DNA from 3 places in the Pseudomonas sp. O230 genome. Region 2 is predicted to be linked to each of the others. Evidence: predicted binding sites of a transcription regulator. Region 2 holds the regulator's gene; each other region holds the start of a gene.
What was found. Region 2 encodes FliA, which starts transcription of late flagellar genes. Its sites were predicted from a motif close to CTAAAGTTTNNNNNNNNNNNGCCGNTAA; they were not measured.
Positions count from the first base shown of each region.

Region 1: the regulator FliA is predicted to act here: its motif matches at 1,877-1,904, upstream of motA (flagellar motor stator protein MotA).
Region 3: the regulator FliA is predicted to act here: its motif matches at 1,521-1,548, upstream of flgM (flagellar biosynthesis anti-sigma factor FlgM).

Region 1 is NZ_JBJGXN010000013.1:4,605-7,879, reverse strand. It holds gene motB (flagellar motor protein MotB) at 1-953, opposite strand, end outside; gene motA (flagellar motor stator protein MotA) at 957-1,808, opposite strand; gene ACI77H_RS26160 (HDOD domain-containing protein) at 1,975-3,275, shown strand, end outside.
Region 2 is NZ_JBJGXN010000002.1:571,370-574,644, reverse strand. It holds gene flhF (flagellar biosynthesis protein FlhF) at 1-816, shown strand, start outside; gene fleN (flagellar synthesis regulator FleN) at 933-1,763, shown strand; gene fliA (RNA polymerase sigma factor FliA) at 1,760-2,500, shown strand; gene ACI77H_RS05965 (chemotaxis response regulator CheY) at 2,668-3,039, shown strand; gene ACI77H_RS05960 (protein phosphatase CheZ) at 3,062-3,275, shown strand, end outside.
Region 3 is NZ_JBJGXN010000006.1:429,989-433,263, reverse strand. It holds gene ACI77H_RS15625 (flagellar brake protein) at 1-549, opposite strand, end outside; gene ACI77H_RS15620 (flagella synthesis protein FlgN) at 642-1,109, opposite strand; gene flgM (flagellar biosynthesis anti-sigma factor FlgM) at 1,158-1,484, opposite strand; gene flgA (flagellar basal body P-ring formation chaperone FlgA) at 1,651-2,412, opposite strand; gene ACI77H_RS15605 (chemotaxis protein CheV) at 2,494-3,275, shown strand, end outside.

The DNA.
Region 1 (3,275 bases), on a different contig from region 2:
TCATGCGCTGGCAGCGGTTCTTTATCCGCTGGCAACGCGTTCGGGTCGGCCGGCACTTCACCCGGGCCGCCCTGCCCTTGGGTCGGCTCTGGCGTCGGCTCCACGCCTTGCGAACCTTCGATGGCACGCTGGGCTTTCTTGGTCAGCACGATAATGTCGATACGACGGTTGACCGGGTTGAGCGGTTGCTCCCGGTCGAACAAGGCCGACGAAGCATAACCGACCACTCGTGCGATCTGCGGCTCTGGATAACTGCCCGCCACCAATGCACGACGTGCAGCGTTGGCACGGTTGGCCGAGAGTTCCCAGTTACCGAAGTCGCCAGTGCCCGAGTACGGCTTGGCATCGGTGTGGCCGCTGATGCTGATCTTGTTCGGCACCGCTTTGATGGTGTCGGCCATGGCCAGCAGGATGTCTTCGAAATACGGTTTCAGACGTGCCGAGCCCGAGTCGAACATCGGCCGGTTTTCGGCGTCCACGATCTGGATGCGCAAACCGTCCGGCGTGATCTCGAACAGAATCTGGTCCTTGAATTTCTTCAGCTGCGGGTTCTCTTCGACCTTGTTCTGCAATTCTTGCAGCAACAGTTCGAGGCGTTCCTTCTCCACCATCTCGGCCATGCCTTCGACCTGTTCGGCGTCGACCGTCACCTTGTCCGGCTGCGGCTGGGATTTCACTTCGGGGTTGAGGGTGTTCTCCGGCGCCAGGGTCGGCGTACCGCCCAGGTCGATGATGTAAGGCGTGCCGCTTTCGGAAAAGCCGACCGGGTCCTTGAAGTAACCGGCGATGGCGATCTTCTGTTCCGGTGTCGCGGTGGACAGCAGCCACAACACCAGGAAGAACGCCATCATCGCCGTCGCAAAGTCGGCGAAGGCGATTTTCCAGGCGCCCCCGTGATGCCCGCCGGCGATGCGCTTGACGCGCTTGATGATTATCGGCTGGTTATTTTCCATGACTCAGCGACCACGAACCGCTTGTTCCAGCTCAGCGAAGCTAGGACGGTGCGCCGGGTACAGAACCTTGCGCCCGAACTCTACCGCCAGCGATGGCGGCATGCCGGAAGCCGAAGCCACCAGCGAGGCCTTGATGGCTTCGTAGACGTTCAGCTCTTCCTTGGCATCGTGGGCCAGGGAGTGTGCCAGCGGACCGAAGAAACCGTACGCTGCGAGAATACCGAAGAAGGTACCGACCAGTGCCGCACCCACGTGCAGGCCGATGGATTTCTGGTCACCTTCACCCAGAGAGGCCATGGTCACCACAATACCCAGTACCGCCGCGACGATACCGAAGCCGGGCATGGCGTCGGCAATGCCGTTCACCGCGTGGGATGGGTGCTCCAGGTCTTCCTTGAGGTTGTAGAGTTCCATATCGAACAGGCCTTCCAGCTCATGGGGAGCCATGTTGCCGGAGGACATGATGCGCAGGTAATCGCAGATGAACGCGGTCATGCGCTCGTCCTTGAGCACCGACGGGTACTTGGCGAAGATGGGGCTCGCGGCGGCATCTTCGATGTCGCCTTCGATGGCCATCATGCCTTCGCGGCGACTCTTGTTGAGGATCTCGTAGATCAGCCCCAACACTTCAAGATAGTAGCCGTGATTGAAGCGCGAACTGAACATGCTCAAGGACTTCTTGAGCACGTGCATGGTCATATAGCCGGGGTTGGCCTGGAGGAATGCGCCAAGGGCCGCGCCACCGATGATCAACACCTCGAAGGGTTGAATCAGGGCGGCAATCTTGCCGTGGGAGAGCACGTATCCGCCGAGCACGCTCGCGAATACGACGATGATGCCGATTATTTTAGCCATAGGTAGGAGAGCACTTACTGAGTCGGGTTCAAGGTCATATTCGGAAGTTAAAAAATCTCTTCTTCTACTTATCGGCAAAACTGCGCCAGACTATAGCCAGTTCAGGCGAAAAGCCAATTTGGCCCACTTCGGGCGTAGGTAATGCAGACGATGATCGCGTCCAACCATGGCTAACGAAACGAACGTACCCACTCCAAAACCGAACACTCTCCAAGGCTGGGTAAAGCTTCTGGATGGTGTGCACCTGCCCGTTCCGCAAGCCAGTCATGACCGAGTCTGCAAGGCCATCGGCGACAATCGCAGCTCGTTGCGCGATATCGCCGAGCTGATGCAGGACAGCCCCGCCCTGGCCTTGAGCGTGATTCGCGAAGCCAACCGGCACACCCACGGCAGCATGACCGAGCCTGCGGAGAACCTTGAGGTGGCGATCAATCGCCTCGGTTTGAAGCGCACCGAAGAACTGCTCGCCCGGTTGCCCGCCGAACCGCAATCGGACATTCCTGTGGCCCTGCGTCAGTTGCAGATGATCAGTCAACACGCGACGCAACAGGCCAACGGTTTTTTCGCCGCTCGCCTGGCGCGGCTGTGGCAGGACATTCACTGGGGCAGCCTGCTGTTTTTATCGCCGTTCTGGCCATTGGCGTTGACCCATCCGCATCTGCTTGAAGAATGGGAGCTGCGGGTCATCCATAAAGGCGAATCCGCTCGTAAGGTCGAGAAACAATTATTCGGCGTACGCCTGCTGGAAATCGGTCAGGCACTGGTAGAGATCTGGCACCTGCCGATCTGGGTGCAGCAGGGCTACAAGCTGTTACTTAATGAGCAACGGGAGCTGGTGAAAGTCCTGCGTATCGCACGCGACAGCGATCACCCATTGCGTCAGCAGAACCGTCTCGATGACGATCCGACCCTGCGCCGCTGGCTCAATCAACCGGCCAACACGGTGTTGCTGGCCAACGGCCTGGCGCTGTCGGCGCAGCAGGCCTGGGACTGTCCGCACAGTGAACGCTGGCAGTACCTGACCAGCCTTTATCTGCAAATGCCGATGGACGAGGTGCAACAGCAATTGCACCAACAGGCCGCCAACAGTGCGCGCCAACACGCCATGCCGGACCTCTGGCACCCGGCCGTCGCGCTGCTCTGGCCATGGGGCGTGAACCGTGTTCACGCCGGTCTGTTGCCAGCCCCGGCGCCGACCACCGAGGACTTGGCCCAGTGGCGCAAACAATGCGCCGAGCTGCTGGTGGAGCCGAGTCGTTTCACCAATGCCATGCATTTGACCAACTCGGCCCGTGATGCACTGGTCGCGTGCGGCATGCGTCGGGTGATGATCCTGATGGCCGACCGCACGCATGCCAATCTGCGCGTGCACCAGATTGCCGGGTTGCCGAAAGAAACCGCTGGCCAGAATTTCGTCGTCAGCCAAAGCACCGTGCTGCAACGGCTGCTCTCGCAACAAGCGCAAGT
Region 2 (3,275 bases):
CGCCTGCAACGCATCGGTTTGTCCGGTCCGTTGTCCCGCGACCTGCTGGAGCTGATTACCGACATTGAAGAGCCTCGTCAGGCCTGGCGCATGTTGCTGGCGCACCTGGCGCGGATGATCGCCACACCGGAAGTCGAGCCACTGGAAGAGGGCGGCGTGATTGCCATGGTCGGCCCGGCCGGCATGGGCAAGACCACCACTCTGGCCAAGCTCGCGGCCCGTTACGTGCTCAAGTACGGCGCGCAGAATATCGCGCTGGTGAGCATGGACAGCTACCGTATCGGTGCTCAGGAACAACTCAAGACCCTCGGCCGGATCCTCAATGTGTCGGTGACGCACGTCGATCCGGGTCAGTCGCTGGTGCAGGCGCTGGATCCGTTGCTGCGCAAGCGCGTGGTGCTGATCGATACCGCGGGCCTCCAGGCCAGTGACCCGGCATTGCGCATGCAACTCGAAAGCCTGGCTGGCCGTGGCATCAAATCAAAAAATTATCTGGTTCTGGCAACCACCAGCCAGGAACAGGTTCTAACCGCCGCTTATCACAGTTACAAGCGCTGCGGGCTCGCTGGCTGCATCCTGACTAAACTGGATGAAACGGCAAGCCTGGGTGAGGTGTTGAGCCTGGCAATCAGTCATGAATTGCCGGTGGCTTACCTGACCGATGGACCGCGTATTCCGGATGATTTGCATCTGCCGCGTCGTCATCAGTTGGTCAGTCGCGCCGTCAGCGTGCAAATGCAGGAAGAACCCAGCGAAGAAGCCATGGCTGACATGTTCGCTGATATTTATCACAGCCCGACCAAGCAGGTTGGCTGAGGTATTAATGAACAGTTTTTGTACCTACATCGATGGTCTGCCATGCATTGTTCAGATGATGAACGCGCAGCCAGTAATGTGGCCTCCGTCTATGCAAGACAAGGTAAAGAAATAACATGGGCAGCATGCATCCCGTACAGGTGATCGCGGTGACCGGCGGCAAAGGTGGCGTCGGGAAGACTAACGTGTCAGTGAACTTGTCCCTGGCTCTAGCTGAGCTCGGCCGGCGCGTCATGCTGTTGGACGCCGATCTGGGGCTGGCGAACGTCGACGTCCTGCTGGGACTGACACCCAAACGTACCCTGGCTGACGTCATCGAAGGCCGCTGTGAACTGCGCGACGTGCTGTTGCAGGGGCCCGGCGGCATTCGCATCGTCCCTGCGGCGTCCGGCACTCAGAGCATGGTGCACCTGAGCCCGGCTCAGCACGCCGGCCTGATCCAGGCTTTCAGTGATATCGGCGACAACCTCGACGTGCTGGTGATCGACACCGCTGCGGGTATTGGTGACTCGGTAGTCAGTTTTGTTCGCGCCGCGCAAGAAGTCTTGCTGGTGGTGTGCGACGAGCCGACCTCGATCACCGACGCCTACGCCCTGATCAAACTGCTCAACCGCGACTACGGCATGAATCGCTTCCGCGTCCTGGCCAACATGGCGCAGAGCCCGCAGGAAGGGCGCAACCTGTTCGCCAAGTTGACCAAGGTCACGGACCGCTTCCTTGACGTCGCCTTACAATACGTCGGTGCGGTGCCGTACGACGAAAGCGTGCGCAAGGCTGTGCAGAAGCAGCGCGCGGTCTATGAAGCCTTCCCGCGATCCAAGTGCTCCCTGGCGTTCAAGGCCATCGCACAAAAGGTCGATACCTGGCCGCTGCCCGCCAACCCGCGTGGGCACCTGGAGTTTTTCGTCGAGCGCCTCGTGCAACAAACGGCAGGACCCGTGCTATGACAGCCAGCGGTTACAACCTCTACAAGAAGTCGGCACGTGACGCGCAGTACGAGCTGATCGAGCGTTACGCGCCACTGGTCAAACGCATTGCCTACCACTTGCTGGCACGACTGCCGGCCAGTGTCCAGGTCGAAGACCTGATTCAGGCCGGGATGATCGGCCTGCTAGAAGTATCGACCAAATATGACGCCAGCAAAGGCGCGAGTTTCGAGACGTACGCGGGCATTCGAATCCGCGGCGCCATGCTTGATGAAGTGCGCAAAGGGGACTGGGCGCCACGTTCGGTCCACCGCAATACCCGCATGGTCAGCGACGCAATTCGCTCGATTGAAGCTAAAACCGGCCGTGACGCTAAAGATCACGAAGTTGCGGCCGAACTCCAATTGAGTCTCGACGATTACTACGGGATTTTGAACGACACCCTGGGCAGTCGCTTGTTCAGTTTCGACGATCTGTTGCAGGACGGCGAACATGAAGGGCTGCATGAGGATGGCGCGAGTGCTCATCTCGAGCCGTCACGCGATCTGGAAGATGAACGCTTCCAGGCAGCGCTGGCGGACGCGATTGCCAATTTGCCGGAGCGTGAGCGACTGGTGTTGGCGCTGTACTACGACGAAGAGTTGAATCTCAAGGAAATCGGTGAGGTCCTGGGGGTCAGCGAATCTCGGGTCAGCCAGTTACACAGCCAGTGCGCGGCCCGTTTGCGGGGGCGTTTGGGGGAGTGGCGAGCGCGCTGAAGGCAGTGTGGGGACACTGCGAACGTGGCTGGTGTGGTGTTGAACTGCGCCGGTCGCGATCTGTTGTGCTCCAGACAGTCATTGAGTGCTTTGCCGGATTGATTGAAATGGCGCGTCCAGGTGCTGGGTGCGTTTAAGACTGCTTGGAGGTCGAATTGGACAAGAACATGAAAATCCTCATCGTTGATGACTTCTCAACGATGCGGCGGATCATAAAAAACCTGTTGCGTGACCTTGGGTTCACCAACACGGTCGAGGCCGACGATGGCGTTACTGCCATTCCGGTTCTCAACAGCGGAAGCATCGACTTTCTGGTAACGGACTGGAACATGCCGGGCATGACCGGTATCGATCTGCTGCGCCATGTGCGCGCCGATGAAAAGCTCAAGCACCTGCCGGTGCTGATGGTGACCGCTGAAGCCAAGCGCGAGCAGATCATCGAAGCGGCCCAGGCCGGCGTAAACGGCTATGTGGTCAAACCCTTCACGGCCCAGGCGTTGAAAGACAAAATCGAGAAGATTTTCGAACGCATCGGTTGAGAAACTGCGCCACGGGGGAGCTATGGACCACAAAGAATCTTCACAGGGCGATTTTGAATCGACCCTGAAAAAACACGCGGTCGAACTGGTCGAAAGCCTTGAAAAAGGCAGGTTCGGCGACGCTGTGCAACTGATCCATGAGCTCAACCAGACCCGTGACCGCGGCCTGTATCAGGAAGTGGGCAAGCTCACCCGCGAGCTGCACAGCGCGATCGTCAATTTCCAGATTGACCCGC
Region 3 (3,275 bases), on a different contig from region 2:
GTCGTAGACCTGGCCCAGTTGCAGGCTGTCGGTGATGTCACCTTCAAAGCGCAATTTGCAGCCCGTGGCGGAGATGTCCAGCAGCTTGCCGCTGATCGGCGCCTTGAGCTTTTCTCCGTCCAGATCGACGTTGACCAGTTGCGCCAGCTTCAAGGCTGCGCGAAAGGCGTTGCGGCGCTGGTGATAAACCACCTCGTCCGGCAGCGAGCCTCGATAGCAGCGAGTGTCACCGGACTCGTCGATGGTCAGTTGACCGTTGCTTTCCCAGGCAATGCGCACGCCTTCGTGAAAGCCTTCGACCTTGAACGGTTCGCCGGCCAGCATGAAGCGCTCACCGTCACGCGGAATCATTTCGTCGAGCGCAATGGTGCCGCGCTCGCGGTCGACGTCCACCAGGTAGCTCTGAAAGCGCTGGGTGCGCTCATGGAATGTGATGATCAGCGGATCATGGCTGTCTTGCAGTTGGCGCAGATTGCCGGAGATTTCCAACGGTGTGGTAAGCACCTTGGGTGGCTGCGGGGCATCTTCCGCGTTTAAGGCATTGGACACGGTTCATCAATCTCCAGACAAAATATGACTACGGCTGGCCATTATATTGCCAGCATGTTGCTAGTCTTGATAGGGCGTGGTCATTTGCGGGCTCAAGCCTGACTGAGTGGGCGCGGCTTCGCAAGCTTGGCGGTTGATCCGCGGGCATCATAAAGCGCTGGCGGTTCACCGCCGGTCAGGATTTTCAACTGATTGGCCGTGGCGGCCTGCTGGACCAGGATTGACTGACCATTGTTGGCGTTCGCCGCTTGGCATTGAGCCAGCAGATCGGTCAGCACATCGCTCTGGGTCAGCAACTCGTCGCCAATGCTCGAATGGCTGGCCAGTTGCTCCAGGCCGTTACGATTAGTCGGCAGGTTGAGGCTGGCGAGGATTTCACTGCGCTTGCGGCCATGCTGTTCGAGCAGAATGATCAATGCCTGTTTCTGCGCCAGAATGTCTTCGAGCAGTGGCATGTCGCGACCGTGCAAGGCGAGGGACTCGGTTTGCAGTAACTCGAGCAAGTGTTGCGCTGGAGCAAAGTCGTCGGTGATCAGTTGCAGTAAATTAGTGTCTTGCATGGCTGGCCTTGGGTTTTAAGCGTCCAAAAGCCTGGCGCGGGCCGTGGCCTAGCGCTGGGCTTCGAAGTTGAGCAGTTTGCTGGCTACACGGCTGCTGTCGACTTTATAGCTGCCATCGGCAATCGCTGCTTTCAACTCGGCCACACGGGCGTTGTCGACGGCAGGCTGATCGCGCAGCTTGTCAGTGACCTTTTGCAACTGTTGAGCCTCATTGCTGAGGTGTACCGATTCCCCGCTTTTGACGGCAGTGGCCTGTTCGGCCGGGGTATTCAGCGGCGCGGATTTGCCGGCTTCGGCGGTTTCCTTGGCAACGCTGGTACGTGTACTGCCCGTAAGTGACGAGGAGCTATTCAAACGGCTGAAATCGATGACCATGGTAAAAAACCTCTGAGTATTTGGACGCTTGCCATGTTTTCGGCTCTCCCTGTGAAAACTTTAGACTCATTTATCAAATGAGCCTGCATGCGCCAGCACTTCTCCTGCATGCGGCACAGTTTAGGGAACAGCCTCGGGCAACGCCACTCTTCACGAACAGAGAATCCTACATAGACACTTCTACCTGGCCCGGCGCGGTAACTTGCGCCTTGATGACTCGCCTGGAATTGAGGTTTTTCACGCGTATTTGCTCGGCCATACCGCCATTTGACAGGGCCTCGCCGGGCATTCGCACGCTGAGCGTACCACTGCGGGCGGTAATCACCACCTGATCGCCTTTGCGAATGACTTCCGCCTGTTCGAGATGAACCAGGGTAATGACTTGATCGGTGACCATTGGTCGGGTAAGTCGTTGGCCGATCGCCTGGTCGACCGACGTGAAATAGCCCTGGCCGATCAGGCTGATGTCACGCTCGCGCAGAGTCACGTCTTCGGGCTCGACAATCCCGGCGCGGCGTAGCGGCCGGGTCACGGTCACAACGTCGCGAAACAGGCGGACTTGAGCGGGTACGAAGACCGTCCAGGGGGATGAACCCTCGCAGCGAACCTTGACCGTGACCCGGCCCAGCGGCTTGGCCGGACTCTCCAGGCTGGCTGTCAATTCCTTGTCGCACATGGGCATGCGCAGCCGGGGGTCGAGCTGGTTGACCTGGATTTCGTAGCGACCTTCCGTTTGACTGGTAGCCAGATAGTCTTCTACGGTGAATTCAAGAAAGCCCTGAGTGACGCCGATAAGTATGTCAGGCAAGGTAACCGCGTCAGCAAGGGCAGGGCTGCCAGCGTTGAACAGGCAAACGGCCGACATCGCGCAGAGCAATCTGCGGCAGGTTGATGTCAGGCGTCGGAAAAATGTCGGTTCTGTGTTCATAAGAGTTAAAAAGCAAGCGCCGTGCCGTTTAGTGATGAATGTGCGTCGCAACACACTTAGCGTTGGTGTAGGAGTCTGGGCATGGCTGGTGTAATGGATTCGGTAAACCAGCGCACGCAACTGGTAGGGCAGAATCGCCTGGAGCTGTTGTTGTTCCGTCTCGACGGCCAGCAGCTGTATGGGATCAACGTATTCAAGGTTCGTGAGGTGCTGCAATGCCCCAAACTGACCGTGATGCCCAAGTCCAGTCCTGTCGTGTGCGGTGTGGCGAATATACGGGGGGCGACCATTCCGATCCTTGATCTGGCAATGGCGACCGGTTCCGGGGCGCTTAAAGATCAAAGCAATCCCTTCGTGATCATCACGGAGTACAACACCAAGACCCAGGGTTTCCTGGTGCGCTCGGTGGAACGTATCGTCAACATGAACTGGGAGGAGATTCATCCGCCTCCCAAGGGCACCGGGCGCGATCATTACCTGACGGCTGTGACTCGGGTCGACAATCAGTTAGTCGAAATCATCGACGTCGAGAAAGTGCTGGCGGAAGTGGCCCCGACGCCGGAAGCGATTTCCGTCGGCGTGGTCGATGTCGAGACCCAGCACAAGGCGCTGTCGCTTCGGGTGCTGACGGTCGATGACTCGTCGGTGGCGCGCAAGCAGGTCACGCGTTGCCTGCAAACGATCGGTGTCGAAGTGGTGGCGTTGAACGACGGGCGGCAAGCGCTGGATTACCTGCGCAAGCTGGTCGACGAGGGCAAGAAGCCGGAAGAAGAGTTCCTGATGATGATCTCCGACATTGAAATGCCGGAGATGGACGGGTACACCCTGACGGCCGAGATCCGCAACGACCCGCGCATGCAAAA